Regions from separate parts of the Mixta calida genome, predicted to be linked through region 1. Evidence: riboswitches for the same ligand, from Rfam matches in the RefSeq annotation. Region 1 holds a riboswitch; each other region holds the start of a gene.
The links. Region 1 has a riboswitch for thiamine pyrophosphate ahead of thiB (thiamine ABC transporter substrate binding subunit). Riboswitches for the same ligand answer to the same signal wherever they lie in the genome.
Positions count from the first base shown of each region.

Region 2: it holds a riboswitch for thiamine pyrophosphate, as region 1 does, so the genes downstream of both, thiM (hydroxyethylthiazole kinase) here and thiB (thiamine ABC transporter substrate binding subunit) in region 1, are expected to answer to the same signal.
Region 3: it holds a riboswitch for thiamine pyrophosphate, as region 1 does, so the genes downstream of both, thiC (phosphomethylpyrimidine synthase ThiC) here and thiB (thiamine ABC transporter substrate binding subunit) in region 1, are expected to answer to the same signal.

Region 1 is NZ_CP026378.1:875,739-881,511, forward strand. Features, by position in the region: gene thiQ (thiamine ABC transporter ATP-binding protein ThiQ) at 1-620, opposite strand, end outside; gene thiP (thiamine/thiamine pyrophosphate ABC transporter permease ThiP) at 604-2,214, opposite strand; gene thiB (thiamine ABC transporter substrate binding subunit) at 2,190-3,176, opposite strand; TPP riboswitch at 3,222-3,338, opposite strand; gene sgrR (HTH-type transcriptional regulator SgrR) at 3,374-5,035, opposite strand; gene C2E16_RS04160 (MFS transporter) at 5,364-5,773, shown strand, end outside.
Region 2 is NZ_CP026378.1:2,903,099-2,908,871, reverse strand. Features, by position in the region: partial or broken gene C2E16_RS13880 (RHS repeat-associated core domain-containing protein) at 1-1,063, opposite strand, end outside; gene C2E16_RS13875 (DcrB-related protein) at 1,075-1,518, opposite strand; gene C2E16_RS21185 (hypothetical protein) at 1,598-1,729, opposite strand; TPP riboswitch at 2,079-2,175, shown strand; gene thiM (hydroxyethylthiazole kinase) at 2,209-3,000, shown strand; gene thiD (bifunctional hydroxymethylpyrimidine kinase/phosphomethylpyrimidine kinase) at 2,997-3,794, shown strand; gene fbaB (class I fructose-bisphosphate aldolase) at 3,947-4,999, shown strand; gene C2E16_RS13850 (GntR family transcriptional regulator) at 5,037-5,723, opposite strand.
Region 3 is NZ_CP026378.1:4,065,401-4,071,173, reverse strand. Features, by position in the region: gene thiS (sulfur carrier protein ThiS) at 1-131, opposite strand, end outside; gene C2E16_RS19340 (HesA/MoeB/ThiF family protein) at 128-877, opposite strand; gene thiE (thiamine phosphate synthase) at 870-1,511, opposite strand; gene thiC (phosphomethylpyrimidine synthase ThiC) at 1,508-3,430, opposite strand; TPP riboswitch at 3,515-3,614, opposite strand; gene C2E16_RS19325 (Rsd/AlgQ family anti-sigma factor) at 3,744-4,250, opposite strand; gene nudC (NAD(+) diphosphatase) at 4,391-5,170, shown strand; gene hemE (uroporphyrinogen decarboxylase) at 5,275-5,773, shown strand, end outside.

The DNA of each region.
Region 1 (5,773 bases):
CGTCCATCCACCACCAGCACGCTGCGCGCAGCGATCTGCTGCGCATCCTCCAGGCTGTGCGACACCATCAGCAGCGTCAGCTGACGTTCGCGGCAGACCTCATCCACCAGCGCCAGCATCTCCTTACGCAGCGCCGGATCGAGCGCAGAGAAAGGCTCGTCCAGCAGCAGGATCGGCCTGGCGCGCACCAGACAGCGCGCCAATGCCGCCCGCTGGCGTTGGCCGCCGGAGAGCTCGCCCGGCAGGCGCGTCAGCGCGGATTCCAGCCCCACGCGGCGGGCGATCTCCGCCACCTGCTGATGCTGCGCGGCGTTCAGCTTCAGCCCTGGATGCAGGCCCAGGCCGATATTTTGCGCTACCGTCAGGTGCGCAAACAGGTTGTTTTCCTGAAACAGCATCGAGACCGGGCGCTGGGCGGGCGGCGTGTGGGTATGATCCGCTCCGTTTAGCGTTATCTGCCCGCTGTGTGCATCAAGAAAGCCCGCCACCAGGCTAAGCAGGGTGCTCTTTCCGGCGCCGCTCGGCCCCAGCACCGCAACGCGCTCGCCCGGGCGCAGCGACAGCGAAAAGCGCATCGGCAAATGGTGGTAGATCCAGGTCAGATTAGTCAGGGTTAGCATGGCGTCCCGGTAGTTTTTCAATCAGGGTGAACAGAAGAAAGCAGAGCAGCAGCAGCAGCAGAGCGGTGACCGCGCCGTCGGCGCTGCGATAGGCGCCAATCTGCTGATAAAGGTAGTAGGGCAGGGTGCGGAAATCAGCGCTGCCGAACAGCGCCACCACGCCGAAATCGCCAACGGACAGCACGCAGGCGAACGCCAGCGCCTGCGCCAGCGGACGCTGCAATGCCTTCAGCTCAATCAGGCGCACGCGCCGCCAGCCGCGAATATCGAGCGACAGGCAGAGACGCTGGTAGCGTTCGGCGATATCGCGCATCGGATTTTCCAGCACCTTCATCGCGTAGGGGATCGCCATCAGCGCATTGGTGAAAATGACGATGCCGTCCGCCTGCTGCGGCAGCCCCAGCGTGCTGTTAAACAGCAGAAAGAAGCCGGTCGCCAGCACGATGCCCGGCATGGCGAGAATCAGCATGCCGCTCATCTCCAGCGCCTGGCCCGCCAGCAGGCGCTGACGCAGGCGCAGTTCACGGCTGCTCCAGAGCAGCAGCATTGTCAGCAGTACCGACAGCAGACCGGCGGCCAGCGCGATGCGCAGCGAGGTTCCGGCGGCCTGCCACAGCGCGGGCTGATCCCGCAGGCTGCCAGCGCCCTGGCGCACGCCATCGACGATAACCGCCAGCAGCGGCGGCAGCAGCAACAGCAGGGCAAGGGCGATAATCAGCGTATCGCGGGCCAGCGTGCCGAATCCACGACCGGGGGCGCGCCAGCCGTTCAGCGAGACGCCGCCGGTCGGCAGCGCTTTGCTCAGGCGCTGGCTCAGCATCACCAGGCCAAGACAGCAGCCCATTTGCAGCAGCGCCAGCAAAGCGGCGCGACCGGGATCGTAGTCGTAACTGAGCGCCTGGAAAATCGCCAGTTCGATGGTCGTCGCCTGTGGACCGCCGCCCAGCGACAGCACGGTGGCGAAGCTGGCGAAGCAGAGCATAAAGATCAGCGCCGCCGCAGGCAGGATCTGACGACGCAGCCAGGGCCATTCCACCAGACGGAAAAAGTGCCAGCCCTCAATGCCGAGCTGCGCGGAGAGCTGGCGCTGTTCGCCGGGAATATTCTCCAGCGCCTGCAACAGCAGACGCGTCGCCAGCGGCAGGTTAAAGAAGACGTGCGCCAGCAAAATACCCTGCAGGCCATAGGGCGAAAAGCGGTATTCGACGCCAAGCAGCGCGCAGAGCTGGGCCAGCCAGCCCTCGCGTCCGTAGACGCTCAGCAGGCCGAATACCGCCACCAGCACCGGCAACACCAGCGTCATTGCACACAGCCGGAGCAGCAGCTGACGGCCAGGGAAGCGTCGTCGCCACAGGGCGCGCGCCAGCGGGATCGCAGGCAAAACCGACAGCAGCGCCGACAGCAGCGCCTGCCAGAACGAAAAGGCGACCACATGATGCAGATAGCTGTCCTGCAGCAGGCCGCGCCAGTCGTTATCGGGCGCGTTGAACCACAGCGCGCCGAAGGCCAGCAGCGCCACGCCGACCAGCAACGCGGCGGTCAGCAGGCCAGGCCATAGCCAGCCTGCAATTAGCGGCTGACGGCGCGTTGCCATGCGCTAATCCATGCGGCGCGCTGCTGCGCGACCTGCTCCGGGGTGAATTCTAAGGCGGTTTTCGGCACCGGCAGGCTGTTAAAGCCGGTCGGCAGCGCAGTATTGATCACCGGATACATCCAGTTGCCTGTCGGGATAGTCTGCTGGAACGGTTCGCTGACCATGAACTGCATAAACTGCCGCGCCAGCTTTGGCTGGGCGCTGTTTTTCAACTGCGCCGCCACTTCAACCTGCAGATAGTGACCTTCGGCGAAACTGGCCGCCGCGTAATGATCTTTCTTCTCGGCAATCAGATGATAAGCGGGGGAGGTGGTATAGCTCAGCACCAGGTCGCCTTCGCCTTTCAGGAACAGGCCGTAAGCTTCGCTCCAGCCTTTGGTGACGGTGACCGTTTTTTGCGCCAGCTTCTGCCATGCCTGCGGCGCATCCGCGCCATAGACCTTCTGCATCCAGAGCAACAGGCCGAGGCCTGGGGTGCTGGTGCGCGGGTCCTCGTAAATTACCCGCCACTTCTGGTCGCTTTCCACCAGTTCCCGCAGACTTTTCGGTGGATTCTTCAGCTTGTTTTTGTCATAAACAAAGGCGAAGTAGCCGTAGTCGTAGGGGATAAAGGTGCTGTTTTGCCAGCCGACCGGCAGCGTCAGTTTGGTGGTGTCGACGTCAGAGGGGGTAAACAAGCCGGTCTGTTCCGCCGCCTGTACCAAATTGTTATCCAGCCCCAGCACTATGTCGGCCTTGCTGTTTTTGCCTTCCATACGCAGGCGGTTCAGCAGAGAGACGCCATCTTCCAGCGCGACGAATTTCAGTTCGCAGCCGCACTGCGCCTCGAACGCCTTTTTAACCGCCGGGCCAGGGCCCCATTCGGCGGCGAAAGAGTCGTAGGTGTAGACGGTGAGCGTCGGCCTGGCGGCAAAAGCTGGGGCGGACAATAACAGCAGAACGGGCAAAACTTTTTTCAACACGTTGCGCTCCTTGAGGAGAAGGAATAACAGGGCGCGTGATCTGAGGATGGACGGCATCTCAAATCCCTACGCCGGTATTAACCGGATCAGGTTCGACGGGTCTCTCTCAGTGGAAAAGCGCGCTGTTTTCGGCTGCGCGTCTCCACACCCCGTTGAGAACGACTTAGTGTAGTGTTTTCGTAAAGTTAACGAAAGCGTCAGGATTCAGGCGGCGCGAACCAGGCGGATTTGAAATCAAACCAGCCCAGGGTATTCATGCGCACGCCGCGCATGCTGCGCTGGCCTTCCAGCAGCAGCCAGTGATGAAACAGCGGATGCAGATAGTGGTCTTCTACCAGCTTTTTACACCAGTCCGCCAGCGTCAGCTGCTGTTGACGCCAGCGCGCGGCGTCGCCCTGCCAGTCAATATCGATGCAGTGTTGCAGCAACGGCAGCTCATACAGCAGGGCAAAGACGGAAAAGCCCAGCGGCAGCGTAAAGTTGGCGCTGCCCAGCCAGATATCGCTTTCCGCCTCGCCGTGATGCCAGCTGGCGTAGTCGATCTCCTGCACGATCAGCCGCACGCCGTGCGCCGCCAGCAACGGCGTCAGCAGCCCGGCGATCGCCTGATGTTCGCTGTGATGGCGATAGCTGGTCAGCGTCAGCTCGGTGAGGCCGGCCGGTTTCGCGTCGGCGTGCATTTCACGCCGATGGTGCCAGCGCGGCAGCAGCCCCCAGGCGGGAAACCAGTAGCGCTGATAGCCGGGGCTGGCGTTGTTCAGCAACGAGATGGGATTTAGCAGGGTGCTGACCCAGCGACGCACCTGCTCGTCGCCGCCTTTCGCCGAACGTCGATCGAACAGCAGAAAGTAGCAGCCCTCTTCCAGCCGGCTTTCCAGCGCGGTTTCATCCTCCTGGCTGCCCTGAACTTTCACGCCGGCGTAAACCAGCTCCTCGCTAATCTCCGGCAGCACCCAGATATTGACCTCATCAATCAACGCCCGGTAGCCAAAGTAGTCGTCGAAGGCCTGAATTTTCAGCTGCGACTGCTGATTACGCACCACCGAATAGGGGCCGGTGCCGACCGGCTGGCGGCTGTAATCCGGCAGCGTCGGCCACTCCTGCGGCAGGATCATGGCGCTGACGCTGCCCAGCAGCCACGGCAGCCAGTCGTCAGGCTGGCTCAGGTAGATGTCCAGCGTCCAGGGCGTCGGCGAGTCGATACGCGTCAGGTGGGAGAAGAGTGGCTGGCGCGTCAGACGTTCCAGACTTGCGATCACATCCGCCATATCCAGTTCGCGGCCATGATGAAACTGGATCGCGGGACGCAGATAAAAGCGCCAGTGCTGCGGCGACAGCTGCTGCCAGTGATGAGCGATATCAGGTTCCAGTTCCCCATTTTCCTCATTTATGCGCGTCAGGCTGCTGAAAATTTGGCGCGCCAGATGGGTTTCCGAGCGACGCAGCGGCGAACCAGGCAACAGATTCAACAGTGGGCGGTAGTAGAGAATGCGCAGGATATGTTTGCCCTGGCGGAAACTGCGGCCCAGCCGCGACGCGATCATCTGCCGTGCCTGGCTTTTGTCGCCCACCAGCTGCACCAGCTGCTCGATGCCATCCTGCTCCAGCAATTCCTCGGCCCGCTGCTGTTGCAGCGCCAGTCCGGTGGCATAAAAGCGCAGCTGCGAGCGCTTGCCGCGTCCCGCCTCTGCCTGCCAGCTGAGCCATCCCTGCGCCTGCATGGCGTTCAGCAGGTTGCGCATATGCCGGCGCGAACAATGCATCTGCTGTGCCAGTCGCTCCAGCGTGGTTTCCTGCGGCTGGCCGCTACAGCTCTGCCACAGGCGAATAAAATGTTGTTGCAGGCGCGAGGAGGGCATAAAAGGGGAACTCCGTATAAGAATTCGTCAGTGTTTAGGTCCCCTTATTATGCGCATAATGACAGCAGATAAAAGTGCGGGAGGCAGCCTGACCGGCTGGCGCATTTTTATCCGAACGGGACGCGCCGCCGACAGGGCGTCGTCGCTCCGCTCTTTATTCTGAGTAGGGTGCAATTACACCGCCAGCAGCCATTGAGGCCGCTGGCTTTTTTCTTTTTCCTGTGCTTTCTTCTACAACGATCGTTATCGCCATGCGCGGCCGATATCTGCCTGCGGCGTCTCTTTTGTGGCTGCTTGCCGTTTTCTTCTTCCAGGTACAGGAACCGTTATGAAATTTTTGCTGACGCGCCGCCGCCGTCTCAATCCGGTTTATCTCGCTTTTATGGCTGTCTCTTTTATGGTCGGCATTGCCGGCGCGCTGCAGGCGCCGACGTTGAGCCTGTTTTTATCGCGTGAGGTGGGCGTTACGCCGTTCTGGGTCGGGCTGTTTTATACCGTGAACGCAGTCGCCGGGATCACGGTCAGCCTGCTGCTGGCGAAGCGTTCTGATAACCGCGGCGACCGTCGCAGGCTGATTCTGTTTTGCTGCGCGATGGCATTGATGAACGCGCTGCTGTTCGCTTTTAATCGTCATTATCTGACCCTGATTACGCTGGGTGTGCTGCTCTCGGCGCTGGCCAGCGTGTCGATGCCGCAAATATTCGCCCTGGCGCGCGAATATGCCGACCGCTCGGCGCG
Region 2 (5,773 bases), 2.0 Mb from region 1:
AGTAATGCCAGCGCTCGCCGCTGATGTCATACACTGACCAGCTGTCGTCCTGATGGTGTTCCAGCCAGCGCTTCTCCGGTTCACAGAAGGTTCGCTGACCTTTCGGCACCGGCGGGAAGGAGACGTAATCTCCCGATGGCGCACGCCATACCAGCCCGTCCTGATATTTTTCAAGTCGGGTTTCCCAGAAAAGTGACCAACCCCGGCCCAGCACGCTGTCGCCGGGATGGCCGCTGCGCCAGTAACGCTGCCAGACAACCGGCAGACGGGAAGGTAATATGAAGTCCAGCTCGTCATCACCGGAGAGAAACTTCTGGCCGCTGACAATATCGACCGGGCGGGCGATAATCCCCACGGCAGCCGCACCCGTCATCATCACGCCAGCGCGGCAGGCGACGCGGGCCAGTTTGTTGATGCCCGGAATTTTACTGAACAGCCTGCCCAGCGCACCGACTTTGCCTGCGGCGCCTCCCGCTCCGCCGAGCAGTCCGGCAAACAGCAGCGTCAGGTCAGACGCTTTGTACAGCCATTCCGGGACTTCAGACTGTATCGGCAGCGTCTGTTCTGGTTCACCGCCGATAACCACGTCTCCGGAACCGGTCATGACTTTGCCGCCACAGGTGGTCTGGTCACCGGTACGAACGGCAGGCAGACCGTTGATATAAACACGTGAGGAGCCTTCGGCCATCTGTTGTGAGCCACCGTCCCTGGCGCACTCCGCCATGCTGTCGGTGGCAATGGCGGCAGGTCTGCCATTAATGAACACGTTATGAGAGCCGGTGGCAATAACGCCTTCTTTTTCCATGCTGGCGGCCCCGGCGTCTGCGATACTGTCCCGCGCAGCCGTCGCCAGTTCGCCTGTCAGATACCCCACCGCCAGGCTGGCCCCGACCAGAAGCACGCCAATACCCAGACAGGACGCACCGATACCGGCCACCATAAGCGCTCCGGCGGCAATGCCACCCGCCGCTGCAATCAGTCCCCCGACAAGAGTCCCGGCAATCATCCCTGCCAGACCATGGGAGTGGCCGATGTCGTCTCCGACACGCGCCGCCTCAAACATAACAATGTCCCTTAATTGTTAGTGTTAAATCTGAAACTTGCGAGGAGTGCCTGAAAGCACTGGCTGTCCGTATCCCGGATTTTTTCCATACGGGTCATGGTGAACACCAGAATATGGTTATCCGCTGTGTTAAATACCGCCTGCTGCTGAAAGATCCGTCTGTTGTCACGAAGGTAGCTGGCATGAAGACATTCACCGGGGATAAGATTCTCCCCCAGTACAGCAGCTTCACGCAGCGACAGCTTCCAGCCCTTCAGATGCTTATTCATCAGCGCTGTCTGGCGGTCAATATAGTCCGGCAGAGCCTCACCGTTACTGAGGGTATCGCGGGAGATGTTAAATGCGGGGGCGTTCTCGCCGGCAAGCGTAAAGACATTCACCGTGCGGTCCTGATACTGGTCAGGAAGCGTTATCCGGCCTTCGGTGAAAAGACAGACAGCGTGGCTTTCGGACATTAAGCAGATTCCTTTGCCTGAGAAAAGGTTAAGTCTGCCACAGGGTGTGGCGGCTGGCTATATGCACACCAGGTTTTCATTAACCCAAAAGCAGGACACAAAAAGACGGCCTTATAGAAAATAGCGGGTCAGCAATCATCTGAATCTCCACGGCTTCAACCGACTTAATCACGGCAATGATCTGATGCTCAGTAAAACGGGCGTTACGCATAGCGATCTCCTTCGTTGGCGTATGCCGAAAGATCTCTGAATGTAAATGGCACGCTTATGCGGGATACTGACAGCGCCTTGGCTATAAGTTCTGAATGGCTCGGTTTTTCCTCTTTCAGGACCCATTATTAAAGTGATTCTGTCTTAAATGCACGAGCAGCGACAACGACAATTAACAACAAATGAGGCTGGGGCAACCTGGCTTTTTTGTCTGTCGTTTACTGTTGGGCCACAGCCTTGAACACGGTGTAGAGCACATGCCGTTTTGAGGGGTTGTGTCTTTGACTTCCCGCTGGCATGATCCAGAACAGAGATTAACGGGACGTTAATCGCAATGTATTGATTTTTAGTTATTTGACTCGGGGTGCCCTTCTGCGTGAAGGCTGAGAAATACCCGTATTACCTGATCTGGATAATGCCAGCGTAGGGAAGTCAGATGCCTGTCCGGCATTGCCTTCTTGAGCGCCGGCCAGGAGACCTATGAAACAGCCTGACCTGCCTGATGCCGCGTTTACCGCGCGCTCCCTCTCTCTGTTCCGCCAGCGCGCGCCGCTGGTTCACTGCATGACCAACGATGTGGTTCAGACCTTTACCGCTAACGTATTGCTGGCGCTGCACGCCTCGCCGGCAATGGTCATTGATGCTGAAGAAGCGGCGCAGTTTAGCGCCGTTGCCGATGCGCTGCTGATTAACGTCGGCACCTTAACCCGTACGCGCGCCGACGCGATGCTGGCGGCGGCGCAGGAGGCCCGCAAAGCCGCCACGCCCTGGACGCTCGATCCGGTGGCGGTCGGCGCGCTGCGGCTGCGCACTGATTTTTGTCAGCGGCTGCTGACGCTGAAACCCGCCGCCATTCGCGGCAACGCCTCGGAAATTCTTGCGCTGTCGCTTCAGCAGAGCGGCGGACGCGGCGTTGATACGCAGCATCAGGCGGAAGAAGCGCTTTCCGCCGCTCAGCGGCTGGCGCAGCGCTGCGGCGCCATCGTAGTGGTGACCGGCGAAGTGGACTACGTCACCGACGGTGAACGCACGCTGAAAGTGCCGGGCGGATCGCCTTTGATGACGCGGGTGGTCGGCACCGGCTGTGCGCTATCGGCGGTAGTGGCGGGCTTTGCGGCGCTGCCGGGCGATCGGCTACAGCATATCGCCAGCGCCTGTGGCGTTATGGCGCGCGCAGGCGAGTTGGCGGCGGGCCGCGCACAGGGACCGGGCAGTTTTATTCCGGCGTTTCTCGATGCGCTGTGGAACCTGAATGCGGAGGCGCTGGCATGAGAATCAATGCATTAACTATCGCCGGCACCGATCCCAGCGGCGGGGCTGGCATTCAGGCCGATTTAAAAACCTTCTCCGCGCTGGGCGCGTACGGTGCCAGCGTCATTACCGCGCTGGTGGCGCAAAACACCTGCGGCGTACAGTCGGTTTATCGCATCGAACCGCAGTTTGTCGCCGCGCAGCTCGATTCGGTGCTGAGCGATCTGCGTATCGACAGCGTAAAAATCGGCATGCTGGCGGAGAGCGATATTGTCGAGGCGGTGGCAGAACGGCTCGGTCGCGCCGCGGTGCCCTGGGTCGTGCTGGATACGGTGATGCTGGCGAAAAGCGGCGATGCGCTGCTGTCGCCGCAGGCGGTGACGACGCTGCGCGAACGGCTGTTGCCACGGGTATCGCTGATTACACCCAACCTGCCGGAGGCGGCGGCGCTGCTGGAAACCGGGCACGCGCGCGACGAGCAGGAGATGAAACAGCAGGGCAGAGCGCTGCTGGCGCTGGGCTGCGAGGCGGTGCTGATTAAAGGGGGGCATCTCAGCGATGCCGAAAGCCCGGACTGGCTCTTTACGCGCCAGGGTGAGCAGCGCTTTACTGCGCCGCGCATCGCCACGCGCAATACCCACGGCACCGGCTGCACGCTTTCATCGGCGCTTGCCGCGTTGCGTCCGCGTCATGCCGACTGGGAAAGCACCATCGCGGCGGCCAAAGCCTGGCTCCAGGGCGCGTTGGCGCAGGCCGATACGTTGGAAGTCGGGAAAGGCATTGGGCCGGTGCACCATTTTTATCGCTGGTGGTAGGGCGTAACGCAACGTTTACCGGCGGAGATTTCTGAAAAATGGAGTCAGCAGTTTGCGTTAGCGGCTGAAAAGGGGCCAGTCTGTGCCGGGTCGTCGGGCGGCCCGACAACGGATCGGAGCATGCGATCCCCTTTAAACACTCAGGAGCTAACATGACGGACATCGTACAGTTATTGGGCAACGAAGCGGACAGCCTTCTGCAACATCGCTGCATGACCATTCCAGCGGACAGCCTTTATCTTCCGGGCGCGGATTATGTCGATCGGGTGATGATCGACAACAATCGTTCTCCTGCCGTGCTGCGCAATATGCAGACGCTTTACAATACCGGTCGCCTGGCGGGCACCGGCTACCTTTCTATCCTGCCGGTTGATCAGGGCGTGGAGCATTCCGCTGGCGCCTCTTTCGCCGCCAATCCGCTCTATTTCGATCCGAAGAATATCGTCGAACTGGCGCTGGAGGCGGGCTGTAACTGCGTCGCCTCAACCTACGGTGTGCTGGCGGCGGTGTCGCGCCGTTACGCCCATAAAATCCCATTTATGGTCAAGCTGAACCATAACGAAACGCTCAGCTACCCGGCGCAGTATGACCAGACGCTCTACGCCAGCGTGGAGCAGGCATTCAACCTGGGCGCCGTGGCCGTCGGCGCGACCATTTATTTCGGTTCCGAGCAGTCGCGTCGCCAGATTGAAGAGATCTCCGCCGCCTTTGAGCGCGCGCATGAGTTGGGCATGGTGACCGTGCTCTGGGCCTATCTGCGCAATAACGCGTTCAAGAAAGATGGCGTGGACTATCATGTCAGCGCCGATCTCTCTGGCCAGGCGAATCATCTGGCCGCCACCATCGGCGCGGATATCGTGAAGCAGAAAATGGCGGAAAATAACGGCGGCTATAACGTGCTGAAATTCGGTCATACCGACAAGCGCGTCTATGACACGCTGACCAGCGAGCATCCGATCGATCTGGTGCGCTATCAGCTGGCGAACTGTTATATGGGACGTGCCGGGCTGATCAATTCCGGCGGCGCCTCCGCAGGCGAAACCGATACCGCTGAATCGGTTCGCACCGCCGTGATCAATAAACGCGCTGGCGGCATGGGGCTGATTATGGGACGTAAGGCGTTTAAGAAGTCGATGCGTGATGGCGTGGCGCTGATCAATGCCGTCCAGGATGTTTATCTGTCGAAGAATATCACCATCGCCTGATGGTCAGCGGGACGATGCTGCGTCGTCCCGCCTCTCTTTACACCTGCTCAAACCATTCGCTGTTCTGCTCGGCGATGGGCGTAATGGAAAAAATCATCTCTTGCAGGTGGTGGCGCATCGCTTTTTCCGCACCGTCAGGATCGTGATTACGCAGGGTATGCAGAATTTCTTCATGCTGATCGATCAGGCTTTCCGGCGGCGATACCTTGCTGAGCGTTAGAAAACGCACCCGATCCATGGTGGCTTTGATATTCTCCACCGTCTCCCAGGCCAGTTCGCAGTTGATGCTCTGCGCGATCAGCCGATGAAACTCATCGTCCAGCTGCAGGAAGGCCTGCGCATCATGACGCTGCGCCGCCATTTTTTGTAGCTGCAGGTTATGCTCCAGCGCCATCAGCGCGGCGGGCGTCGCTTCCATGGCGGCGCGGCGCACCACGGCGATCTCTACCGCTTCGCGAATAAAGCGGCCGTCAGCCACCCGCTGAGCGGAAATTTTGCGTACAAAGGTGCCGCGCTGCGGCAGAATCTGCACCAAACCCGCTTCCGCCAGCTTAATAAACGCTTCGCGCACCGGCTGACGTGAAACATTAAAACGGCAGGAGACTTCTTTTTCCGACAGCAGCGAACCCGGTGGGATAATGCAGGTAACAATCTCCCGGCGCAAAAAACGGTAGATCTGCTGGTTAACCGGTTCGCTGGTGGTGATAGTGTAGGGTATCGACATGCGACAACTTCCTGGACTGGCTGGACGCGAAAGCTTTCAGTCTAAACAGC
Region 3 (5,773 bases), 1.1 Mb from region 1:
GCGCGGGGAACGATCTGCTGATTAACTGCCAGCGCGGTGCCGGGCTGATGGCAGCCGAGCTTCTCCAGCAGCCTGTCGAGCGTTAATGGCGTTTCCAGCATCAAGGTTTCATCGTTTACTACAATCCTCATCGGGCGCCTCCGCATACCGGACAGTGCGCATCCGGCGTCAGGCTGAAGGTGCGCCAGGTTTGCTGACGCCCATCGAACAGACGCAGCTGTCCATCCAGCGCGGAAGTCTGCCCCGCCAGCATTTTCAGCGCTTCAAGCGCCTGCAGCGTGCCGATGGTGCCCACCACCGGACCCAGCACGCCAGCGGTGCGGCAGTTGCGCTGTGGTTCGCTGTTATCTGGCCAGAGACAGCGGTAGCAGCCTTTTTGCCAGGGCGGCGAGATCACCAGCAGCTGCCCGCTAAAGCCGACGGCGCTGCCGCTGATTAGGGGGATATCCGCAGCGACGCAGGCAGCGTTAATCGCCTGACGCGTCGCCATGTTGTCGCTGCAGTCAAGCACCAGATCCGCCTGCGGCACCCATTCGCGCAACTGCGCCTCATCCATGCGCTGTTGCAGAACAATCGCTTCGACCTGCGGATTCAGCGCCTGCAACTGCCGCTGCGCCAGCGGCGCTTTCGCCTGCCCGCAGTCCGCGCTGCGATAAAGGATTTGGCGCTGCAGGTTGCTGACATGCAGCGTATCGTCATCGGCCAGCAACAGCTTGCCGACGCCCGCTGCTGCCAGCCAGAGCGCCGCGGGCGCGCCCAGGCCGCCGAGTCCGACAATCAGCACGCTGGCCTGATGCAGCTTCTGCTGACCTTCCACGCCGAACTCCTCCAGCAGCAGCTGACGGCTGTAGCGCAGAAAATCCTGATCGTTAAGCATCGTCATCTTCTCCTGCGCCAGCTAACGCCAGCAGCGTCTCGGTAGCGGCGCGCCAGTCGTCGGCCTGAGTAATGGCGCTGACCACCGCGATGCTGCCCACGCCGCAGGCCAGCACCGCCGGAGCGCGTTCAATGCTGATGCCGCCGATGGCGACGGTCGGCATTGTGCCCAGTCGCGCAACGTGGCGCGTTAGCTGCTCCAGTCCCTGCGGCGCAGAAGGCATCGCTTTGGTTTGCGTAGGAAAGATATGGCCCAGCGCGATATAAGAGGGCTGAAAGGCGAGCGCCCGGTCAATTTCCCGATCGTCGTGCGTTGAAAGGCCGAGACGCAGCCCGGCGTGGCGAATCGCCTCCAGATCGGCGACGTCCAGATCTTCCTGGCCCAGGTGCACACCGTAAGCGTGATGCTTAATCGCCAACTGCCAGTAGTCATTGATAAACAGACGCGCCTGGTAAGCATGGCCCAGCGCAATCGCCTGCTGGATAGCGGGTTCTACTTCCTCTGCCGGACGATCCTTAATGCGCAGCTGTAGAGTGCGCACCCCCGCGGTTAGCAGACGCTCTATCCATTCCACGCTGTCGACCACCGCATAAAGCCCAAGCCTGGCGGGGCAAGATGGAAAAGGCTGACTCATGCTTTTCCCTCCGGCGTCAGGGCGTCCGCAGGATGATAAAGCTCGCCGCCGCGCTGACGAAATGCCTGTGACATTTGCGCCATGCCGACTTCAACAGGTTGCGCCTGCGCTTCCTGTTTGGCGGCATAGTCGCGCACCTCCTGCGTAATTTTCATTGAGCAGAACTTCGGACCGCACATTGAGCAAAAGTGCGCCACTTTCCCCGACTCCTGCGGCAGCGTTTCATCGTGATAGGCGCGCGCGGTATGCGGATCGAGCGCCAGATTGAACTGATCCTCCCAGCGGAATTCAAAGCGCGCTTTCGACATGGCGTTATCGCGGATCTGCGCGCCAGGGTGTCCCTTGGCCAGATCTGCCGCGTGCGCCGCGATTTTGTAGGTGATCAGTCCCTGGCGAACATCTTCTTTATTCGGCAGGCCGAGATGCTCTTTTGGCGTGACGTAGCAGAGCATCGCGCAGCCGAACCAGCCAATCATCGCCGCGCCGATGCCGGAGGTGAAATGATCGTAGCCGGGCGCGATATCGGTGGTCAGCGGGCCGAGCGTATAGAACGGCGCTTCGTGGCAGTGCTCCAGCTGTTCGGTCATATTGCGGCGGATCATCTGCATCGGCACGTGGCCGGGGCCTTCAATCATGACCTGTACGTCATATTCCCAGGCGATTTTGGTCAGTTCGCCCAGCGTATGCAGCTCGGCGAACTGCGCTTCGTCATTGGCGTCCTGAATAGAGCCGGGACGCAGTCCGTCGCCCAGTGACAGAGAGACGTCATAGGCGGCGCAAATTTCACAGATTTCACGGAAATGCTGATACAGGAAACTTTCCTGATGATGGGACAGACACCATTTCGCCATGATCGAGCCGCCGCGCGAGACGATGCCAGTCAGACGTTTCGCCGTCATCGGCACATAGCGCAGCAGAACGCCGGCGTGAATCGTGAAGTAGTCCACGCCCTGTTCCGCCTGCTCCAGCAGCGTATCGCGGAACAGCTCCCAGGTGAGGTTTTCAGCAACGCCGTTCACTTTTTCCAGCGCCTGATAGATCGGCACGGTACCGATCGGCACCGGACTGTTGCGCAGGATCCATTCGCGCGTTTCATGAATATAGCGGCCGGTGGAGAGGTCCATCACCGTATCGGCGCCCCAACGGGTCGCCCAGACCAGCTTTTCGACCTCTTCTTCGATAGAGGAGCTGACGGCCGAGTTGCCGATATTGGCGTTGACCTTCACCAGGAAATTGCGGCCGATAATCATCGGCTCCGCTTCTGGATGATTAATGTTGGCGGGGATAATCGCGCGGCCGGCTGCCACCTCCTGGCGTACAAACTCCGGCGTAATGTTTTCCGGCGGGTGCGCGCCGAAGCTGTGGCCAGGGTGCTGCTGGCGCAGTACTTCGCTACGAATGCGCTCGCGACCCATATTTTCCCGCAGGGCGATGAACTCCATCTCCGGCGTCACGATCCCCTGACGCGCATAGTGAAGCTGCGTAACCCGACGTCCCGCCATCGCGCGGCGCGGGCGCGGCAGATTATCGAAGCGCAGATGATCGAGCCCTTCATCCTTCAGGCGTTGTTGGCTGTAACTGGAGCTGAGCTGCGTCAGTTCGCTGTCGCCGCGCTGTTCGATCCAGGCGCTGCGCAGACGCGGCAGGCCCTGATGAACATCGATTTGCGCCTCGGGATCGCCATACGGGCCGGCGGTATCGTAAACCGGCACCGGTTCATTGGCTTCATAAATCGGATCGTTTTTATCGCCGCCGATCAGGGTAGGGCTGAGCTGGATCTCGCGCATCGGCACGCGAATATCGGGACGACTACCCGCAATCCAGATACGTTTAGAGTTGGGAAAAGCGGTACCCTGCAATGAGGAAATAAACTGTTGCGCCTGAGCGCGCTGTTCACGACGGTTGGGTTTAGCAGACATAGCAATCTCCAGAAAAAGGAACGTTGCTTGTCCGGAGCTCGGAAGGAGTAACGACACGCGGCCAGTACGGATTGACGGCGTGAAAAGATCTGTACTCTTGTTCCCTTCGCAGGTACTAACCTGATCAGGTTCCGCGGATCCCGAATAAACGGTCTCAGCCTAAAAGGCACTCCGACAAGATGAAAATCAGGCGTCAGCAGGGCTGACAGCCTGGACCCGTCACGCTTAACGCCGTGGCGAGGTCATAAAAAAGCCCCTTCAGCATAAAGGGGCGTTTAAGAAACTACAAGGGTTTATAACAAACTGATAACCATCAGGCCGGACGTGCCATTGCCTGATCGTTTGCAGCCGCCAGAGCGGCGAGATTATGGTCGAACGCCAGCTGGATCAGCTTATCTTCCAGCGTAAAGCGCGCTTCCAGCGCTTCACCGACTTCCGAAAGGGCCTGCTGGAATTCCAGACAGTTATCGTGATCGATAGCCGCTTCAAGATGGGTATCATACAGTTGCATGATGGTTTCGGTATTAGCCTGCAGGCCGGGGTAAATTTGTGCCGCCGCCAGTAACGGGCTGTCGCCAGTCATCTCTTCGATGATACGTTCATAGACGCTAAAATGTCCGGTAGAAAGATAGTCCACCAGGTTCTGACAAAAATCATCAAGAGCTTTCTCATCAAGCGCAGTGAGTGATTCCTTATTCGGCTTGATGCCTACTACCTGATAATAAGCAACCAACAGTTGCCTGCGCGCATTTAGCCAAAAATCTACCAGTTCATTACTGCCACCTACGCGCTCGGTCAGAACGTCTAACTGGTTAAGCATGTTTGTCTCCGTGGGTTATAGTCTTACCGCTACTTATACTTAACATCAGTACAGAGGCTGTGTCCCGTATCTGTTCCAGTTTTAAGAATATTTACGGCCCCAGTCACAAAAGGCGTGCTGAAGCAAAGGATAACTTTTCTATGGAACGTGTGATTACAAGCGTAGACGCTGGCTGGTGGGTTGTCAGCCACGAACAGAAAATTTGGTTGCCGAATGGTGAATTACCGTTCGGTACGGCAGAAACATGGGATCTGGCGGGGTCGCGCGGCGCCATAATCGGCGAATGGCGCGGCGAGCCGGTCTGGTTGATCCGCGAAAATCGCAGCGAAAATATGGGATCGATTCGACAAATCATCGATCTGGACAGCGGACTGTTTCAGCTGGCCGGACGCGGCGTCCAGCTGGCGGAATTTATTCGCTCGCACCGCTACTGCGGCTACTGCGGCCATGAAATGCATCTGAGCAATAGCGAAAACGCCTGCCTGTGCGGCCATTGCCGTCAGCGCTATTACCCGCAAATCGCCCCGTGCATCATCGTTGCTATCCGCCGCGACGATAAAATTCTGCTGGCCCAGCATGCCCGGCATCGCAACAGCATCTATACCGTGCTGGCGGGATTTGTCGAAGTTGGCGAAACGTTGGAGCAAGCGGTGGCGCGCGAAGTGATGGAGGAGAGCAACGTGCGGGTAAAAAACCTGCGCTATGTAACCTCGCAGCCCTGGCCTTTTCCTCATTCGCTGATGATGGCCTTTATGGCAGAATATGATGAGGGAGAGCTGCAAATCGACAATAAAGAGCTGATCGACGCCAACTGGTTTCGCTACGACGCCCTGCCGCAGCTTCCGCCCGCCGGCACCGTAGCGCGTCGTCTGATAGAGGATACCGTGGCGCTCTGTCGCGCGGCGGATGAGCAACCGTAACGGCGACGTTCGCAGGGCTGGATAGATGCGCCTGAGGCGGCAAACTTGCTTAACCGGCGGCAATAACTGCTACACTAGGCGCCTGTATTTGAGAGAGCCTTATGATGAGCGAATTGAAGAACGATCGTTACCTGCGTGCCCTGTTACGCCAGCCGGTAGATGTGACGCCGGTATGGATGATGCGTCAGGCTGGACGCTATTTGCCGGAATATAAAGCCACGCGCGCGCAGGCAGGCGATTTTATGTCGCTGTGCAAAAACGCCGAGCTGGCCTGCGAAGTCACGCTGCAGCCGCTGCGTCGCTATCCTCTGGATGCGGCGATTCTCTTCTCTGATATTTTGACTATTCCCGATGCGATGGGGCTGGGGCTGTGGTTCGAGGCGGGCGAAGGCCCGCGCTTCGCCTCGCCGATTACCTGTCGTGCCGACGTCGACAAGCTGCCGATTCCCGATCCTGAGCAGGAGCTGGGCTACGTGATGAACGCGGTGCGCACCATCCGCAAAAACTTACAGGGCGCAGTGCCGCTGATCGGCTTCTCCGGCAGCCCGTGGACGCTCGGTACCTATATGGTTGAAGGCGGCAGCAGCAAGGCTTTCACCAAAA